DNA from 3 places in the Rhodopseudomonas sp. RCAM05734 genome. Region 1 is predicted to be linked to each of the others. Evidence: riboswitches for the same ligand, from Rfam matches in the RefSeq annotation. Region 1 holds a riboswitch; each other region holds the start of a gene.
What was found. Region 1 has a riboswitch for S-adenosylmethionine ahead of ACUXVA_RS23600 (threonine aldolase family protein). Riboswitches for the same ligand answer to the same signal wherever they lie in the genome.
Positions count from the first base shown of each region.

Region 2: linked by a shared signal. The riboswitch ahead of metX (homoserine O-acetyltransferase MetX) and the one ahead of ACUXVA_RS23600 (threonine aldolase family protein) in region 1 are both predicted to bind S-adenosylmethionine.
Region 3: linked by a shared signal. The riboswitch ahead of ACUXVA_RS03710 (O-succinylhomoserine sulfhydrylase) and the one ahead of ACUXVA_RS23600 (threonine aldolase family protein) in region 1 are both predicted to bind S-adenosylmethionine.

Region 1 is NZ_CP199742.1:5,000,719-5,006,195, reverse strand. Features, by position in the region: gene ACUXVA_RS23610 (IS110 family transposase) at 1-200, opposite strand, end outside; gene ACUXVA_RS23605 (glutathione S-transferase family protein) at 1,308-1,934, shown strand; partial or broken gene ACUXVA_RS23600 (threonine aldolase family protein) at 1,973-3,017, opposite strand; SAM-I-IV-variant riboswitch at 3,069-3,175, opposite strand; gene glyA (serine hydroxymethyltransferase) at 3,356-4,657, shown strand; gene nrdR (transcriptional regulator NrdR) at 4,692-5,186, shown strand; gene ribD (bifunctional diaminohydroxyphosphoribosylaminopyrimidine deaminase/5-amino-6-(5-phosphoribosylamino)uracil reductase RibD) at 5,183-5,477, shown strand, end outside.
Region 2 is NZ_CP199742.1:465,347-470,823, reverse strand. Features, by position in the region: gene ACUXVA_RS02395 (prephenate/arogenate dehydrogenase family protein) at 1-436, opposite strand, end outside; gene hisC (histidinol-phosphate transaminase) at 433-1,530, opposite strand; gene ACUXVA_RS02385 (chorismate mutase) at 1,569-2,417, opposite strand; SAM riboswitch at 2,599-2,678, shown strand; gene metX (homoserine O-acetyltransferase MetX) at 2,772-3,971, shown strand; gene metW (methionine biosynthesis protein MetW) at 3,973-4,647, shown strand; gene ACUXVA_RS02370 (TIGR02594 family protein) at 4,999-5,477, shown strand, end outside.
Region 3 is NZ_CP199742.1:731,198-736,674, reverse strand. Features, by position in the region: gene ACUXVA_RS03730 (xanthine dehydrogenase family protein molybdopterin-binding subunit) at 1-27, opposite strand, end outside; gene ACUXVA_RS03725 ((2Fe-2S)-binding protein) at 125-610, opposite strand; gene ACUXVA_RS03720 (3-oxoacid CoA-transferase subunit A) at 846-1,517, shown strand; gene ACUXVA_RS03715 (3-oxoacid CoA-transferase subunit B) at 1,514-2,206, shown strand; gene ACUXVA_RS03710 (O-succinylhomoserine sulfhydrylase) at 2,391-3,587, opposite strand; SAM riboswitch at 3,661-3,740, opposite strand; gene ACUXVA_RS03705 (2'-deoxycytidine 5'-triphosphate deaminase) at 3,846-4,952, shown strand; gene ACUXVA_RS03700 (helix-turn-helix domain-containing protein) at 5,230-5,477, shown strand, end outside.

The DNA.
Region 1 (5,477 bases):
AAGGCCCGGCGCAGCGCCTTGTCGTAGTGGCCGGTGGCCTCGAACAGCACGAATACATCGCTGCCGGCCCACCCCGCGATCAAGGCGTTGACCGCCTCGGGGAGGTTGTCGATGCGGCGCACCGTGCCGATGTTGCTGTCGAAGACGTCAAGAAAGTCCTTGGAGATATCGATTCCAACGAAGCCAGGATGTATGATCATGATGCCTGTCCCTGTGCTGCGAGGTCCGCGGCGAACGGCCTCGATCAACTGTTCAGGTGTGGGTAATGTAGCGCGGGCGGGTGCCAAGCCGGATCACGGTCTTCATGACCAGGGGCCCAACGGCATCCCGCCCGCACCCATCATGACAGATCCCGACTACACAGGGGCCCAGCTTGTGGACCAAGCAAGGTGGGTCCCGGATCTGCGCAGCAGCGTGGCGGCGATGCTGCGCATCGCCTGCGCTGCAGCGCGTCAGGGACACGCGAAGTCCGCATCCGTGCGACGCGCGGTTTCGAATTTCGGATTCAATTGTCAAACAGCCGTGCGATCGCAGTCCCGCGACGCTTGCGCGTCCGGGCTGTGCTGCATTCCGTCCCTCTCGCAATCGAGAGGGCGCGCGGAACGCCGGGTGCCCGATGCACCCATGGGCTTGTGCGCAAAGTGTAGTAAGCGCACAAGACTTGCCACGGTCACACCGGACTGATCCGGCGTTCCGCGCGCAGTGGTGTTAACGGCTTATTGCGTGCTCTCCCCGGCGGCCGACACGGTTTTTCGTCGCCGTCGCTTCCGGTTGAGGGTGTTCCACGGACGGGTTGCCGCGGACTCTCCACCGGGCTTGGTGCTCACGCGGGGCACCAGGACCACACGCCTTCGCCGTCCGCGCCAGCGCTGTCGTCTGCGCTTCCTCCGGTTCTCACTGGCCATTCTGGCGAGCCCTGAACCGAATTCCGCGCCTGACGCTGCCGCGTCCACCGCACCCCGCCCCGCGAACCTGACGATCGCGATACGCCCCTCTCGGTGGGGCAGGATGCAATGGATTATAATCTTAGATGGAAGCCGTCAAGAGGAATCGCGGATTATTTTCTCTGCGCGCCTGTCGCTGCCGTTCCGTTCCCCGGACGCGGTGCACTGCGCCGCGCTTGCGCGGCGTGGTGCGCCGCAGATCCGGCACAGCTTGTTGCCATCAAGCAAGCTGGGTCCCGGTGCTGCAGCGCGCCCGGGAAACGGAGAGCAACAGTGCATCCGGCATGCGCAGCGCGATCGCGCGCGGGTTGCTGCTCGTTCATCTGTGCTACACCGTCACCCATCAACCACCGGGGAAACCGCATGCTCACACTGCACCACCTCAACGACTCCCGCTCGCAGCGCATTCTGTGGCTGCTGGAGGAAATTGGCGCGCCCTATGAGCTGAAGCGCTATCAGCGCAATGCCGAGACGCGGCTGGCGCCGCCGGAGCTGGAACTGGTGCATCCGCTCGGCAAGTCGCCGGTCATCGTCGACGGCGACGTGGTGCTGGCGGAATCCGGTGCCATCGTCGACTACATCATCCGTACCTACGGCAAGGGTGCGATGCGGCCGGCCGAAGGCAGCGCCGACTACGAATCCTACCTGGAATGGCTGCATTATGCCGAGGGTTCGGCGATGCTGCCGCTGATGCTGCAACTCTATGTCGGCAGGCTGAAGGAGGCGGCAGCGCCGCTGCAGCCGCGCATCGACAGCGAAATCGCCCGCCATCTTGGCTATGTCGATCGCGCGTTGCAGAGGCGGGCGTTCTTCGTCGGCGACAGCCTGACGGGGGCCGACATCATGATGAGCTTCGTCGCCGAGGTCGCCGGCAGCTTCGATCGGCTCGGACCCTATCCGGATCTGGCAGGCTGGATCGGGCGCATGCATGCGCGCCCGGCGTTCCTGCGCAGCGTCGACAAGGGCGGGGCGTATCGGCTGGCGAAGTAGGTTTCTTCCCTCGCCCCGCAAGCGGGTGAGGCGAAACACTACGGCGTCGCGGCGATCGCCCTGATATCATCCACCAACGCCTGCACGCGGGTGCGATCCGCGTCCCAGGCGAACATGAAACGCGCGCCGCCGCCGATGAAGGTATAAAACTGCCAGCCGCGCGCACGCAGCGCGTCCATGGCAGCCGCCGGCATTGTCAGGAACACCGCATTGGCCTGCGCGGGAAACATCAATGCGACGCCGGGGAGGCCGGCAACGCCGTCCGCCAGCAGCTTCGCGCAGGCATTGCCATGGGCGGCGTTGCGCAACCAGGCGCCGCTCTCCAGCATGCGCACCCAGGGCGCCGACAGGAAGCGCATCTTCGACGCCAGCCGGCCGGCCTGCTTGCAACGATAGTCGAAGTCTTCCGCGAGCTTGCGGTTGAAGAAGATGATGGCTTCGCCGACGGCCATGCCGTTCTTGGTGCCGCCGAAACACAGCACGTCGACGCCGGCGCGCCAACTGGTGTCGGCCGGGCTGCAGCCGAGGCTGGCGCAGGCGTTGGCGAAGCGCGCGCCGTCCATGTGCAGGCTGAGGCCGAGTTCGCGGCAGGTGGCCGAAATCGCGGCGATTTCATGCACGCTGTAGACCTGTCCGGTCTCGGTCGGCTGGGTGATGGTGACGACGCGCGGCTTGGGGAAGTGGATGTCGTTGCGGTTGGTGGCGATGGCGCGGATCGCCTGCGGCGTCAGCTTGCCATCGGTCGATGGCGCGACCAGCAGCTTGGAGCCGTTGGAGAAGAATTCCGGCGCGCCGCATTCGTCGGTCTCCACATGGGCGGCGTCGGAGCAGATCACGCTGTGATAGGACTGGCACAAAGCCGCCAAGGCCATGGAATTGGCCGCGGTGCCGTTGAAGGCGAAGAACACCTCGCAATCACTTTCGAACAGCGCGCGGAAGGCGTCGGAGGCCTTCGCGGTCCAGCTCGTCATTGCCATAGGCCGGCTCGGAACCTTGATTGGCCTCGGCCATGGCCGACCAGGCTTCGGGGCAGATTCCGGCATAGTTGTCGCTGGCGAATTGCTGGGCAGGGGGTGTGGTCACGGCGGCCTCGCTGGGGTCGATCGGTCTCCACCAGGAGAGATTGACGCGCGGCTGCATCCCGTTGGTTGCCGGATCGGCCACATCTCCCCCGCGGGGGAACGCCACCTTGCCCGGGAGCAGGTTGGCGTTGAGCGTCAGCTCAACTCTTGATGTTGGCCAATGGCATATCCGCTTGGCCGGGGGCAGGCAAGGGCCCGAAAACCGGCCTAAACCTTGATCGGATGCGCAAAACCTTGGCCATATCCGCCAGATGTGGTATCTCGGCGGCGCCGCTTCGACCCGCCACACGTGACTGCCCGCACCCGACCGAGGGCTGCGGCGGTGGAGATATTTCGCCCATGACCTCTTCGGCCCATTCCGCTTCCGCGCCCGACTCCTTCTTCTCTGCGTCGCTGACATCCGCCGATCCGGAGATCGCCGCCGCGATCCAGGGCGAACTGGGCCGCCAGCGCCACGAGATCGAGCTGATCGCCTCGGAAAACATCGTCAGCCGCGCCGTGCTGGAAGCGCAGGGCTCGGTGATGACCAACAAATATGCCGAGGGCTATCCGGGCGCGCGCTATTACGGCGGCTGCGAATTCGTGGATGTCGCCGAGAACCTGGCGATCGAGCGCGCCAAGAAGCTCTTTGGCGCGGCTTTTGCGAACGTGCAGCCGAACTCCGGCAGTCAGATGAACCAGGCGGTGTTCCTGGCGCTGCTGCAGCCGGGCGACACCTTCATGGGCCTCGATCTCGCCGCGGGCGGCCATCTGACCCACGGCTCGCCGGTCAACATGTCCGGCAAGTGGTTCAAGCCGGCGCACTATACCGTGCGCCAGGAAGACCAGATCATCGACATGGATGCGGTGGCCAGGCAGGCGGAAGAGGTCAAGCCGAAGCTGATCATCGCCGGCGGCTCGGCCTATTCGCGCGCCTGGGACTTCAAGCGTTTTCGCGAGATCGCCGACAGCGTCGGCGCCTACCTGCTGGTCGACATGGCGCATTTCGCGGGCCTGGTCGCCGGCGGCCAGCACGCCTCGCCGGTGCCCCACGCGCACGTCACCACCACCACCACCCACAAGTCGCTGCGCGGCCCGCGCGGCGGGTTGATCCTCACCAATGACGAGGCGCTGGCCAAGAAGCTCAACTCGGCGATCTTCCCGGGCCTGCAGGGCGGCCCGCTGATGCACGTGATCGCCGCCAAGGCGGTGGCGTTCAAGGAGGCGCTGGCGCCGGACTTCAAGGTCTACGCCAAGAACGTCGTCGAGAACGCCAAGGCACTGGCCGAAACGCTGCGCGCGCAGGGCTACGACATTGTCTCGGGCGGCACCGACAACCATCTGATGCTGGTCGATCTCCGCCCGAAGGGCCTCAAGGGCAACGTGTCGGAGAAGGCGCTGGTTCGCGCCGGCATCACCTGCAACAAGAACGGCGTGCCTTACGATCCGGAAAAGCCGTGGGTCACCTCGGGCATTCGCCTCGGCACCCCCGCGGCCACCACGCGCGGCTTCGGCATCGCCGAATTCAAGCAGGTCGGCGAAATGATCGCTGAAGTGCTGAGTGCGGTGGCGCAGTCCGGCGACGGCAGCGCGCCGCTGGTCGAGGCGGCGATCAAGGAACGCGTCAGGGCGCTGACCGACCGTTTCCCGATTTATCAGTAAGGTCTTTCGTCAGTCGCTTTGAAGGTCTTGTGGAATGCGATGTCCCAGCCGCAACAGCCTCGATACGCAGGTTAAGGACTCGCGTCCCACGGAAGATTCCGCAGTCATTCGCAGGCGTCGGGTCTGCATGGCCTGCAACTTCCGCTTCACCACCTTCGAGCGGGTGCAGCTGCGCGAACTGACGGTGATCAAGCGCAACGGCCGCCGCGTGCCGTTCGACCGCGACAAGCTGGTACGCTCGCTGCAGATCAGTCTGCGCAAGCGGCCGGTGGAGCCGGAGAAGATCGAGACCATGGTCTCGGCCATCGTGCGCGAGCTGGAAAGCGGCGGCGAGGCGGAGATTTCCTCGGAGGCCATCGGCGAGATCGTGATGGAGCATCTGCGCCACGTCGATGACGTCGCTTATGTGCGCTTCGCCTCGGTGTACCGCAATTTTCGCGAGGCCAAGGATTTCGAGGCGGTGCTCGGCGAACTGTCCGGCGAAGACGAGTTGAAGCAGGACATCAAGCCGGTGGTGGTGCGCAAGTGATCTTCCGCATTCTGGAAGATCAGCACGCCCAGAAATCCAGTGAAGCGAAGGCCGTCGACCGGCGCTTCATGGCGCTGGCGCTGGCGCTCGGGCGACGCGGGCTCGGCAATACCTTTCCCAATCCCGCAGTCGGCGCGGTCATCGCCAAAGACGGCGCCATTGTCGGCCGCGGCTGGACCCAGCCGGGCGGGCGGCCCCATGCCGAGGTCGAGGCGCTCAGGCGTGCCGGTGAGGCCGCACGCGGCGCCACGCTCTATGTGACGCTGGAGCCGTGTTCGCATGTCGGCAAGT
Region 2 (5,477 bases), 2.1 Mb from region 1:
GGTTCATGAACAGTTCGGCGAATCCGGAATCCGGCCCGGAATTCTCCGTGCCGGCGACCGGATGGGCCGGGATGAAGTGCACATTATCAGGCAGATGCGCGGCCATGGCCGTCAGCACCGACGCCTTGACCGAGCCGACGTCGGAGACGATGGCGCCGGGTTTGAGATGCGCGCCGATGCTTTCAGCCACCGCGCCGGACACGCCCACCGGCACGCAGGCGATCACCAGATCGGCATCCGCCACGGCGCTGGCATTGTCGTCAGCGACCACGTCCGCGAGCTTGATCTCAACCGCCCGCGCCCGAACGGCGGCCGACGCATCGGTGGCTACCAGCACTTCGGCGAGGCCGAGCTGCTGGATGCCGCGCGCCAGCGACGAGCCGATCAGGCCGAGTCCGATCAGCGCGATGCGTTTGAAGGGCGGCTGCGCAGTCACGTATTTGACGCCATGAATTCGCGCAAAGTCTCGATGACCAGCCGGTTGGCCTCCTCGGTGCCGATGGTCATGCGCAGCGAGTTGTGCAGGCCGTAATTGTTGACGGCACGCAGCACGAGTCCGCGCTTGGTGAGGAATGCGTCGGCATCGGCGGCAGTTTTTCCCGTCTCCGGAAAATGCATCAGGATGAAGTTCGCCACGCTCGGCGTCACCTTGATGCCGAGCTTGGTGATTTCAGCGGTCATGATCTCGACCCACTTCGCAGTGTAGTCGACCGACATCTTTACATGGCCGGTGTCCTCGATCGCGGCGACCGCGGCGAACATCGCCGGTGCCGAGACGTTGAACGGACCGCGCACGCGGTTCAGCGCATCGACGATATGGGCCGGGCCGAACATCCAGCCGATCCGCAGGGCGGCAAGACCGTGCACCTTGGAGAAGGTGTAGGTGGCCACGGTGTTGTCCGTGGTCTTCGCCAGTTCGAGGCCGTTGTCGTAGTCACCTTTGGTGACATAGTCCGAATAGGCGGCGTCGAGCACCAGCAGCACGTGCTCGGGCAGGCCAGCGCGCAGACGCTTGATCTCCGACGACGGCAGATAGGTGCCGGTCGGATTGTTCGGGTTGGCCAGCCACACCAGCTTGGTGCGATCAGTCACGCATTTCAGGATGGCGTCGACGTCGCAGGTGAGGTCGATTTCCGGTGCCACGACATTGGTGGCGCCGTTGCCCTGGGTGGCGATCGGGTAGACCAGAAAACCGTGCGCCGTCGAAATCGCCTCGTCGTCGGGGCCGAGATAGACATGCGCCAGCAGGTTCAGGATCTCGTCGGAGCCGGCGCCGCAGATGATCTGCGCGGGATCGAGGCCGAAACGGCGGCCGATCGCCTCGCGCAGGACCTTTGAGGTGCCTTCCGGATAATCCTCGAGATGGGCTGCCGCGGTGGCAAACGCCTCCTTCGCCTTCGGCGACGGGCCGAACGGGGTCTCATTGGCCGACAGCTTGTAGGTCTTGCGGCCGGGATCGACCACCGGGCTCTTGCCGGGGGTGTAGGGCGAAATATCGAGGATGCCGGGCTTCGGCACGGGACGGGACATCGGTAGCTCCAGATCAGTCAGGCGTCTCAGACGTGCGGTCAGGACCGCTTGGCGTCGGCGGGCACCGTATAGCGGGTTGCGTGGCTGCCGACGAGGGCCGAAGAACGCATGGTTGCCCCCGCAGCAACGAGCGCCGCCTTGATGCTGTCGAGGCTGGTGGCCGCGGTGATCGATACCAGCAGCGCGGCGCCGTCGAAGGCGGTATCGGGCACGGCGACGATCTCGGCCAGCGGCGACAGCGCGCGGGCGATCTCCGCATTCCAGCCGGACACCCGCACGCTCCACATCTCGACTTCCGTCACCATGGCGCTGTCGGCGACGCGGGACACCACGAAGACCGGCAGTGCGGCGGGATGGTCGGCGCGCTCGATGAACGGCAGCCGTGCGATGATTTTCGGCGTGCCCTTGGCTTCCAGTTCGAGCCACCATGGCGTGCGGCTCGAGGTCGCCGACACCAGCGCCAGGTCGCCCTTGGATTTGGCGACGGCCTCGACCGCCGCGGCGGCGCTGAAATGCGCCACATAGGGCACCGTGAAGCCGAAATGGAATCGCGCCGAATCCCGCATCGCGGATTCGCCGAGCGACAGATCGGCATGCACCGAGAACGGCGCCTGCACATAGGTGAAGGTGGCGATGATCACCCGCCAGATGCTCTCCACGGTATCGATCGGCAGGATGCCGCGATGGCGCTGCACCAGCCGCCGCATCATGTCGGCCTCGCGCGCCGGGCGGAACGCCGAGCCGACCTCCTGGGTCTGCTTCACCGAGATCAGCCGGTCGATGATGTCGCCGCGCTGCATCAGCAGGCTGTGGACCTGCGCGTCGATGCTGTCGATTTCCTGGCGCAGCACCTCGAGCGAGGGCGGGGCGGGCGGTGCGATGGACATGCGTGGTAACCTGCAAGACGTGGAAGCGACTGATGAAATCGGGGATGTGGCCGCCCATCTTGATAGGGTTCGCAGGCTCTGAAAGCAAAGAAAACATTGCGCCCGCGGGCCGCCGCGGAAGACAGGGTTTACCGTGTCCGCCGCCGCTTCTTGACGGAGGGCGTGTGCAGGACTAGCTTAACTGTCACTTCGTGGTCATTTGAGCCGGCCGGCTTGCAGCCACGTTAAACAACTTGCTAAACAGGCCGGGGACACACTCAGAGTGATCCCGGCCGAACGCGTGTTCAGGCCGGGTTTTTTATGGCCTGAATTCCGCGGTGGTCTGCGTGACCTTCTGAGGAGGCCAGTATCGAGATGGTAAACGTCCAGGCGTTGAAGCCGGAGACGGCGCGAAACAAGGATAGCGCCCACGAGGCGGATCATCCCACCTCGCTCGTGGCGCTGTTCGGCGCCGACCAGCCGCTGCGGCTCGATTGCGGCGTCGATCTCGCGCCATTCCAGATCGCCTACCAGACCTACGGCACGCTCAACGCCGACCGATCCAACGCCATTCTGGTCTGCCATGCGCTGACCGGCGACCAGCATGTCGGCAATCCGCATCCGGTCACCGGCAAGCCGGGCTGGTGGAACACCCTGCTCGGCCCGGGCAAGGCGCTCGACACCGACCGCTATTTTGTCATCTGCTCCAACGTGCTCGGCAGCCGCATGGGCACCACGGGCCCGGCCTCGACCAATCCGGCCACCGGCAAATTGTGGGGGCTGGATTTTCCGGTCATCACCATTCCCGACATGGTGCGCGCCCAGGCCATGCTGATCGACCGGCTCGGCATCGACACGCTGTTCGCGGTGGTCGGCGGCTCGATGGGGGGCATGCAGACGCTGCAGTGGAGCACGGCCTATCCGAAGCGGGTGTTCTCCGCGCTGGCGGTGGCCTGCAGCACGCGGCATTCGGCGCAGAACATCGCGTTCCATGAACTCGGCAGGCAGGCGGTGATGGCCGATCCGGACTGGCACGGCGGCCGCTACTTCGAGGAGGGTAGCTATCCGCACCGCGGCCTCGGCGTCGCGCGCATGGCCGCGCACATCACCTATCTGTCGGACGCCGCCCTGCACCGCAAGTTCGGTCGCCGGATGCAGGACCGCGACCTGCCGACGTTTTCGTTCGACGCCGATTTCCAGGTCGAGAGTTATCTGCGCTACCAGGGCTCGTCCTTCGTCGAGCGCTTCGACGCCAACTCCTATCTGTATCTGACCCGCGCCATGGACTATTTCGATGTCGCCGCCGACCACAACGGCGTGCTGGCGGAAGCCTATCGCGGCACCCAGACGCGGTTCTGCGTGGTGTCGTTCACCTCCGACTGGCTGTTTCCCACCACGGAATCCCGCGCCACGGTGCATGCACTCAATGCCGGCGGCGCGCGGGTGTCGTTTGCCGAAATCGAAACCGACAAGGGCCACGACGCCTTCCTGCTCGATGTGCCGGAGTTCATCGACATCTCCCGCGCCTTCCTGGAATCCGCCGGCGCCGTGCGCGGCCTGATCGCGGAGAAGTAACATGGCCGCACAGCAACAGGTTCTGCCCCTGCCGGGTCTCGTCATCCCCGGCGCGCAACCGCAGCGCGGCGATCATCTGCTGATGGCGGAAATGGTGGCGCGCGGCTCCAAGGTGCTCGACGTCGGCTGCGGCGAAGGCGATCTGCTGCAGCTGCTGGAAAGCCGCGGCATCGACGGCCGCGGCATCGAGCTGTCGCGCGAGGGCGTCAACCGCTGCGTCGCCAAGGGGCTCGCCGTGGTGCAGGGCGACGCCGACACCGACCTCGTCAACTATCCCGATGACGCCTTCGACTATGTGATCCTGTCGCAGACGCTGCAGGCCACACGGCAGCCGAAGGTGGTGCTGGAAAACCTGCTGCGCATCGGCCGGCGCGCCATCGTGTCGTTTCCGAATTTCGGATTCTGGAAGATGCGTTTGCAGTTGCTGGTGAACGGCCAGATGCCGCGCACCGAGAACCTGCCGGCGACCTGGTACGACACGCCGAACATCCACTTCTGCACCATCAAGGACTTCGTGCAGCTGTGCGACGAGATCAACGTCAAGATGGAGCGCGCGGTGGCGCTCGATCTCAACGGCCGTCCGCTGCGCCTCAACGCGCCGTGGTGGTTCTGGAACATGTTCGGCGAGCAGGGCGTGTTCCTGCTCAGCCGCGCCGCCAGATCCGCCGGACAATAAACTTCGGCGTCGCGTCCATTCGGAACGGTACGTCAGTCCGGCGAGATTGCAGATTCGTGGGTCCCCTATTTGCAGGCCACGTCTGCATTCCTGTCGTAACAGAATGATAATCGAAATCCCAACGCGTATGAATGTTGCGTGACGTCTGCGTTAATCGCAATTTAACGCTATTTGGCCGCGACTGTCTTAACAGAGATTAATTCTCGTGGCCGCAATGCGGCGCGAGACGCGACGCGAATTTCAGCCGCGTCTTTTTATGGCCACATCAAATTCCTTTACCCCACCCCCCGCTATCGACCGCTCGTTTGGCGATCAGCATCGGGGTCTGGGTTCACAAGGAAAAAATTTGGTATGGTTCAGTTCACTGCGTTTCGTTGGGCGCTTCGCTTCGTCACTCTCGCCTTTTGTTCGGTCGTCATTGTCGCGCTCGCAACACCGGCTTCGGCACGGCCACGTCACAGCGGGCATCATGCCCATTCCCATCACAAGACCTACAATCACAGTTCCCGTCATCACGGCCGCCGTCACATGCGCGTCTCTGCTCGCCATGCGACTCTGCAGAGCGCTGACAGCGCCGCGGAATCGTTCGCCGGCAGCGGCTTCAGCTCGTCCAACGTGGTCGCCGAGGCGCGGCGCTACATCGGCAGCAATCCCACCGGCCGCAGCCGCCTGTGGTGCGCGCGCTTCATGAACATGGTGCTGCAGCGCTCCGGCCATCAGGGCACCGGCTCCGACATGGCGCGTTCGTTCTCGAGCTACGGCCAGCGCATTTCCGGCCCGCAGGTCGGCGCCATCGCAGTGATGTCGCGCGGCCGTCGCGGCGGCCATGT
Region 3 (5,477 bases), 2.4 Mb from region 1:
GCTTGCGCCAATGCCTTCAACGCCCATGATGCTCTCCCTGTCGGACCGCGTCACCCGCGCTGGACTTCACAGCGTCGGGTCGCCGTCGCTTTGTTGGTTCACGTTCGAATTCGCGTGCGGCGGATCACTCCGCCGCCTGAGCCACCTTCATGCGGCCGGCGGCATCGAGCACCGACTTGACGATGTTGTGGTAGCCGGTACAGCGGCAGATGTTGCCTTCCAGCTCGTGGCGGACGGTGTCCTCGTCGAGATTGCCGCCGTAGCGGTTGACGATGTCGATGGACGCCATGATCATGCCCGGCGTGCAATAGCCGCACTGAAGCCCGTGATTGTCGCGGAATGCCGCCTGCATCGGGTGCAGCTCGTCGCCGCGCGAAATACCCTCGATGGTGGTGACGTTGGTGCCATTGGCCTGGCCGACCAGAGTGGTGCAGGACTTGACCGCGCGGCCGTCGATATGGACCACGCATGCGCCGCACTGGCTGGTATCGCAGCCGACATGGGTGCCGGTGAGGCCCAGATGCTCGCGCAGCAGATGCACCAGCAGGGTTCGGTCTTCAACGTCGGCAGAAACAGCCTTGCCGTTGACCGTCAGTTTGACTGTGGACACGTGCAACCTCCCGATACTTTTTAATTGTTCCAATTAGAAGCGCGCGCCGAAAACTTTGCAACCGGGAAATTCGTTGGGGTTGTCATCGGGGCGTCGCGGGGGCGCATCCCCGCGCACCCCGCCTGCAAATTTGTGGCTTTATGTGCCGACGGCGCGATGCTCTATTCGCGCCGCAATAAATCCGGCAGCGCGCGGGCCGACTGAGAACAATATTCCGCGACAGGGAGTTTTTTGGGTGATCGACAAGCAAGTAAAGAGTCTGGGAGACGCGGTGGCGGGTGTGGCGGATGGCGCCACCGTGCTGGTGGCGGGATTTGGCGCGGTCGGCGTGGCCGACGACCTCTTGGAAGCGCTGCACGAGCAGGGCGCCCGCGAGCTGACCCTTGTCGCCAACAATGCCGGCAACGGCGATGTCGGTCTGGCACGGCTGATCAATTCGGGCCGGGTGCGCAAGGTGATCTGCTCCTATCCCCGCTCCGGCGACTACAGCGCCTTCCTCAACGCCTATCGCGACAAGACCCTGGAACTCGAACTTGTGCCGCAGGGCACCATCTCCGAGCGGATGCGCTGCCATGCCGCGGGCCTCGGCGGCTTCTTCTCGCCGGTGTCGGCCGGCACGAAGCTGGCCGACGGCAAGGAGACCCGCGAGATCGACGGCCGGCTGCACGTGTTCGAGAAGCCCCTGAAGGGCGATATCGCGCTGCTGCGCGCCGACAAGGCGGACCGCTGGGGCAATCTCACCTACATCAAGTCGGCGCGGAATTTCAATCCGGTGATGGCCATGGCCGCCGACGTGAGCGTCGTGCAGGTCAATGAAATGGTCGAACTCGGTTCGCTCGATCCCGAAGCGGTGGTGACACCGAGCATTTTCATCGACCGTGTCGTTGTCGTCGGAGCAAGCGTATGACTGTGAACTACAAGCCCCTCACCCGCGAGCAGATGGCCTGGCGCGCCGCGCAGGACCTGCCGGACGGCGCCTTCGTCAATCTCGGCATCGGCATTCCCACGCTGGCGGCGAGCTACGTGCCCGCAGGCCGCGAAGTCATCTTCCATAGCGAGAACGGCATTTTGGGGCTTGGCCCGAAGCCCGAACCCGGCACCGAAGACGAGAACATGATCGACGCCGGCAAGAACTACACCACGCTGATCACCGGCGGCGTGTTCATGCATCACGCCGATGCCTTCCTGATGATCCGCGGCGGCCATCTCGATATCAGCCTGCTCGGCGCGTTCGAGGTGTCGGAGAAGGGCGACCTCGCCAACTGGACCACCGAGGATCCGTCGTTCCCGCCCGGCGTCGGCGGCGCCATGGATCTGGCGGTCGGCGCCAAGGCGATCCGTGTGATCATGGAGCACACCGACAAGAAGGGAAATCCGCGCATCCTCAACCGCTGCACCCTGCCGCTCACCGCGGCGGGCTGCGTCAAGCGCATCTACACCAACCTCGCGGTGATCGACGTCACCGCCCAGGGGCTGTTCGTGGTGGAGATGGTCGACGGCATGACGCTGGAGAAGCTGCAGTCGCTGACCGAGCCGAAGCTGCAACTGTCGGACGGGTTCCAGGCACTGTCACCGCCGGCGGCGATGGCGGCGTAAGGTCAAAGCACAGACGTTCGGCAGGCTCAGTTGCCGTCATCCTCGCCTGAACGCAATTGCGTTCAGGCTGGAGGTGCTCGCCGGCTTCGGCGAGCCTCGAAGGATGCGGCGAAAGCGCTCGCGGCCATCCTTCGAGGCGCGCGCCAAAGCGCGCGCACCTCAGGATGACGGTCCGTGCTTGCAGCTACGCCTGCTTCAGCGCCGCCTCGAGATCTTCGACCAGATCGTCCTTGTGCTCGAGCCCGGTCGAGAAGCGGATAAAGCCTTCGCTGATGCCGAGTTCGGCGCGGGCCTCGATCGGCAGGCGCTGATGGGTCGTGGTCGCCGGATGCGTCACCAGGCTCTTGGAGTCGCCGAGGTTGTTGGAGATCCGCGTCAGCTTCAGTGCGTTGAGCACGCGGAACGCGGCGGCCTTGCCGCCCTTCACCTCGAAGCCGATCAGCGTCGAACCGGCGCGCATCTGCCTCTTGACGAGCGCGGCCTGCGGATGATCGGCGCGACCGGGATAGATCAGCCGCGAGATCTTCGGATGCGCGGCGAGGGCATCGGCGATGGCGCCGGCGCTCTCGGTCTGCTGCTTGACGCGAATCGCCAGGGTCTCCAGTCCCTTCACCAATACCCAGGCATTGAACGGCGAGATCGCCGGGCCGGTCTGGCGCAGGTAGTTGTGGATGTGCTCGCTGATGAAATCCTTGGAGCCGAGGATGATGCCGCCGAGGCAGCGGCCCTGGCCGTCGATGTGTTTGGTCGCGGAATAGACGACGACATCGGCGCCGAGCGTCAGCGGGCTCTGCCAGATCGGCGTCGCGAACACGTTGTCGACGATCAGCCGCGCGCCGCAGGCATGGGCGATCGCGGCGATAGCGGGAATGTCGAGCACGTCCAGGGTCGGGTTGGTCGGGCTTTCCAGGAAACAGCTCTTGGTGTTCGGGCGCATCGCCTTTTGCCAGGCGTCGAGATCGAGGCCGTCGACCAGCGTGAACTCGATGCCGTAGCGCGGCAGCAGCTCTTCCACCACGTAGCGGCAGGAGCCGAACAACTGCTTGGAGGCGACCACGTGGTCGCCGATGCGCAGTGGTGCCAGAATCGCGGCAGTCACCGCGGCCATGCCGGTGGCGGTGGCGCGGCCGGCCTCGGCGCCTTCGAGGTCGATCATCCGGCTCTCGAACATCGAGATGTTCGGATTGGAGAAGCGCGAATAGATGAAGCCGGGCTCCTCGCCCTTGAAGCGCGCTTCGCACTGTTCGGCGCTGTCGTAGACAAAGCCCTGGGTCAGGAACAGCGCTTCGGAGGTCTCGCCGAACTGCGAACGCAGCATGCCGGCATGGACGAGGCGGGTTTCGGGACGGTAATGGGCAGCAGTGGTTTTGGTCTCAGACATGTGATCTCCCGTCGCGGCCCCTTGCGGCAGCCACAAAAAAACCGGCCTGGACAGACGTCCAACGGCCGGGATCACACATGCGTCCCCGGCCTGTTTAGCGACTTGTTTAACGTGGCTGCAAGCCGGCCGGCTCAAATCACCACGGGATAAGGTTCCTGATATTCCCGTCGCCCCTTCCCGTCAAGCCGATGGTGGGATAACCGATAAAATTGCATTTTCGCGAGCGTCCCATGCCGCCGTGCGCCAAGGATGAGTCCAGTGCCCTTCACGCTGCCTGCTGATGCCGATGGTATTCTGCCCGATCGCATGATCGCGCAGATGGCCGATGCCGGCCTGATCCTGCCGGCCTATCCCTTCGTGGAGAGCCAGATCCAGCCGGCCAGCCTCGATTTGCGGCTCGGCGACATCGCCTACCGCGTCCGCGCCAGCTTTTTGCCCGGTCCGAATTCGACCGTGGCCGAGCGCATCGACGAACTGAAGCTGCACGAAATAGATCTCTCCGACGGGGCAGTGCTGGAGACCAACTGCGTCTACATCGTGCCCTTGCTGGAAAGCCTGGCGCTGCCGCCGTCGATCTTCGCCGCCGCCAATCCAAAGAGCTCGACCGGCCGGCTCGACGTGTTCACCCGGGTGATCGCCGACGGCACCCGCCGCTTCGACGTGATCGGCGCCGGCTACCACGGTCCGCTCTATGCCGAGATCAGCCCGAAGACGTTTCCAGTCCTGCTGCGCGAAGGCTCGCGGCTGTCACAGGTGCGCTTCCGGGTCGGTGACGCCATCCTCGACAACGAGGCGCTCGAAGATCTGCACGCGCTCGATCCGCTGGTCGACAGCGAGGATGCCGATCTCAACAACGGCGTGGCGCTGTCGGTGGATCTGTCCGGCGAAAACGAAAGCGGTTTCGTGGGCTACCGCGCCAAGCGCCACACCGGCGTGGTCGATATCGACCGCCGTGGCGGTTATGCGGTGAACGAGTTCTGGGAGCCGATCGCGGCCCGCCGCGACGGCACGCTGATCCTCGACCCCGGCGAATTCTACATCCTCGCCTCGAAGGAGGAGGTGCAGGTGCCGCCGGATTACGCCGCCGAGATGGTGCCGTTCGACCCATTGGTCGGCGAATTCCGCGTGCATTATGCCGGCTTCTTCGATCCCGGCTTCGGCCATGACGGCGCCGGCGGGCGCGGCTCGCGCGCCGTGCTGGAAGTGCGCTCGCGCGAGGTGCCGTTCATTCTCGAACACGGCCAGATCGTCGGCCGCCTGGTCTACGAAAAAATGCTGTCGCGCCCCGACGCCCTCTACGGCCAGCGCATCGGCTCCAACTACCAGGGCCAGAGCTTGAAGCTCAGCAAGCACTTCAAGGTGTAGCGGGCGGCGCGGTCGCTGCGAACCGACCCGTAGTTCGCCCGCATAGGGCGTAAGCTTGCCCGTAAGCGGATGCATCGTAAGCCGCACCTGCGATCAGCGCCTTCGATTATTGATCGTTGTAAGGTGGGTCGTCAATCTCATTCCCGCGCAGGATTCTCGAGTTCTCACGGAGACATCATCCTTGGGGCGTCTGCCATGTCGTTCGCTCTCAAGCGGTCTTGATTTTGTCGATTGCAGACATTACAGATATTACACTTATTTCAGATAGGAGCCGGCCATGGCCGATCCGGTGACGCTCAAGGTCCGCGACCTCGACCGCGAACAAGCCAGGGAGGGGGCGAGCCTCCTCGGACGCGCTTCCGCGCTCGAGCACGGTGGGCTGTTTCTGACGAAAGCCGACGGAGAGAAGGTGTGGGCGGAGATGCCCCGCTCGGTCCTCGTCGCGGTGCAGTGCATGCTGGCGACTATGGCCGAGTCCGGCGAAGCATTGCTATTCAGGCCTCATGACGAGGTCTCGCCCGAGAA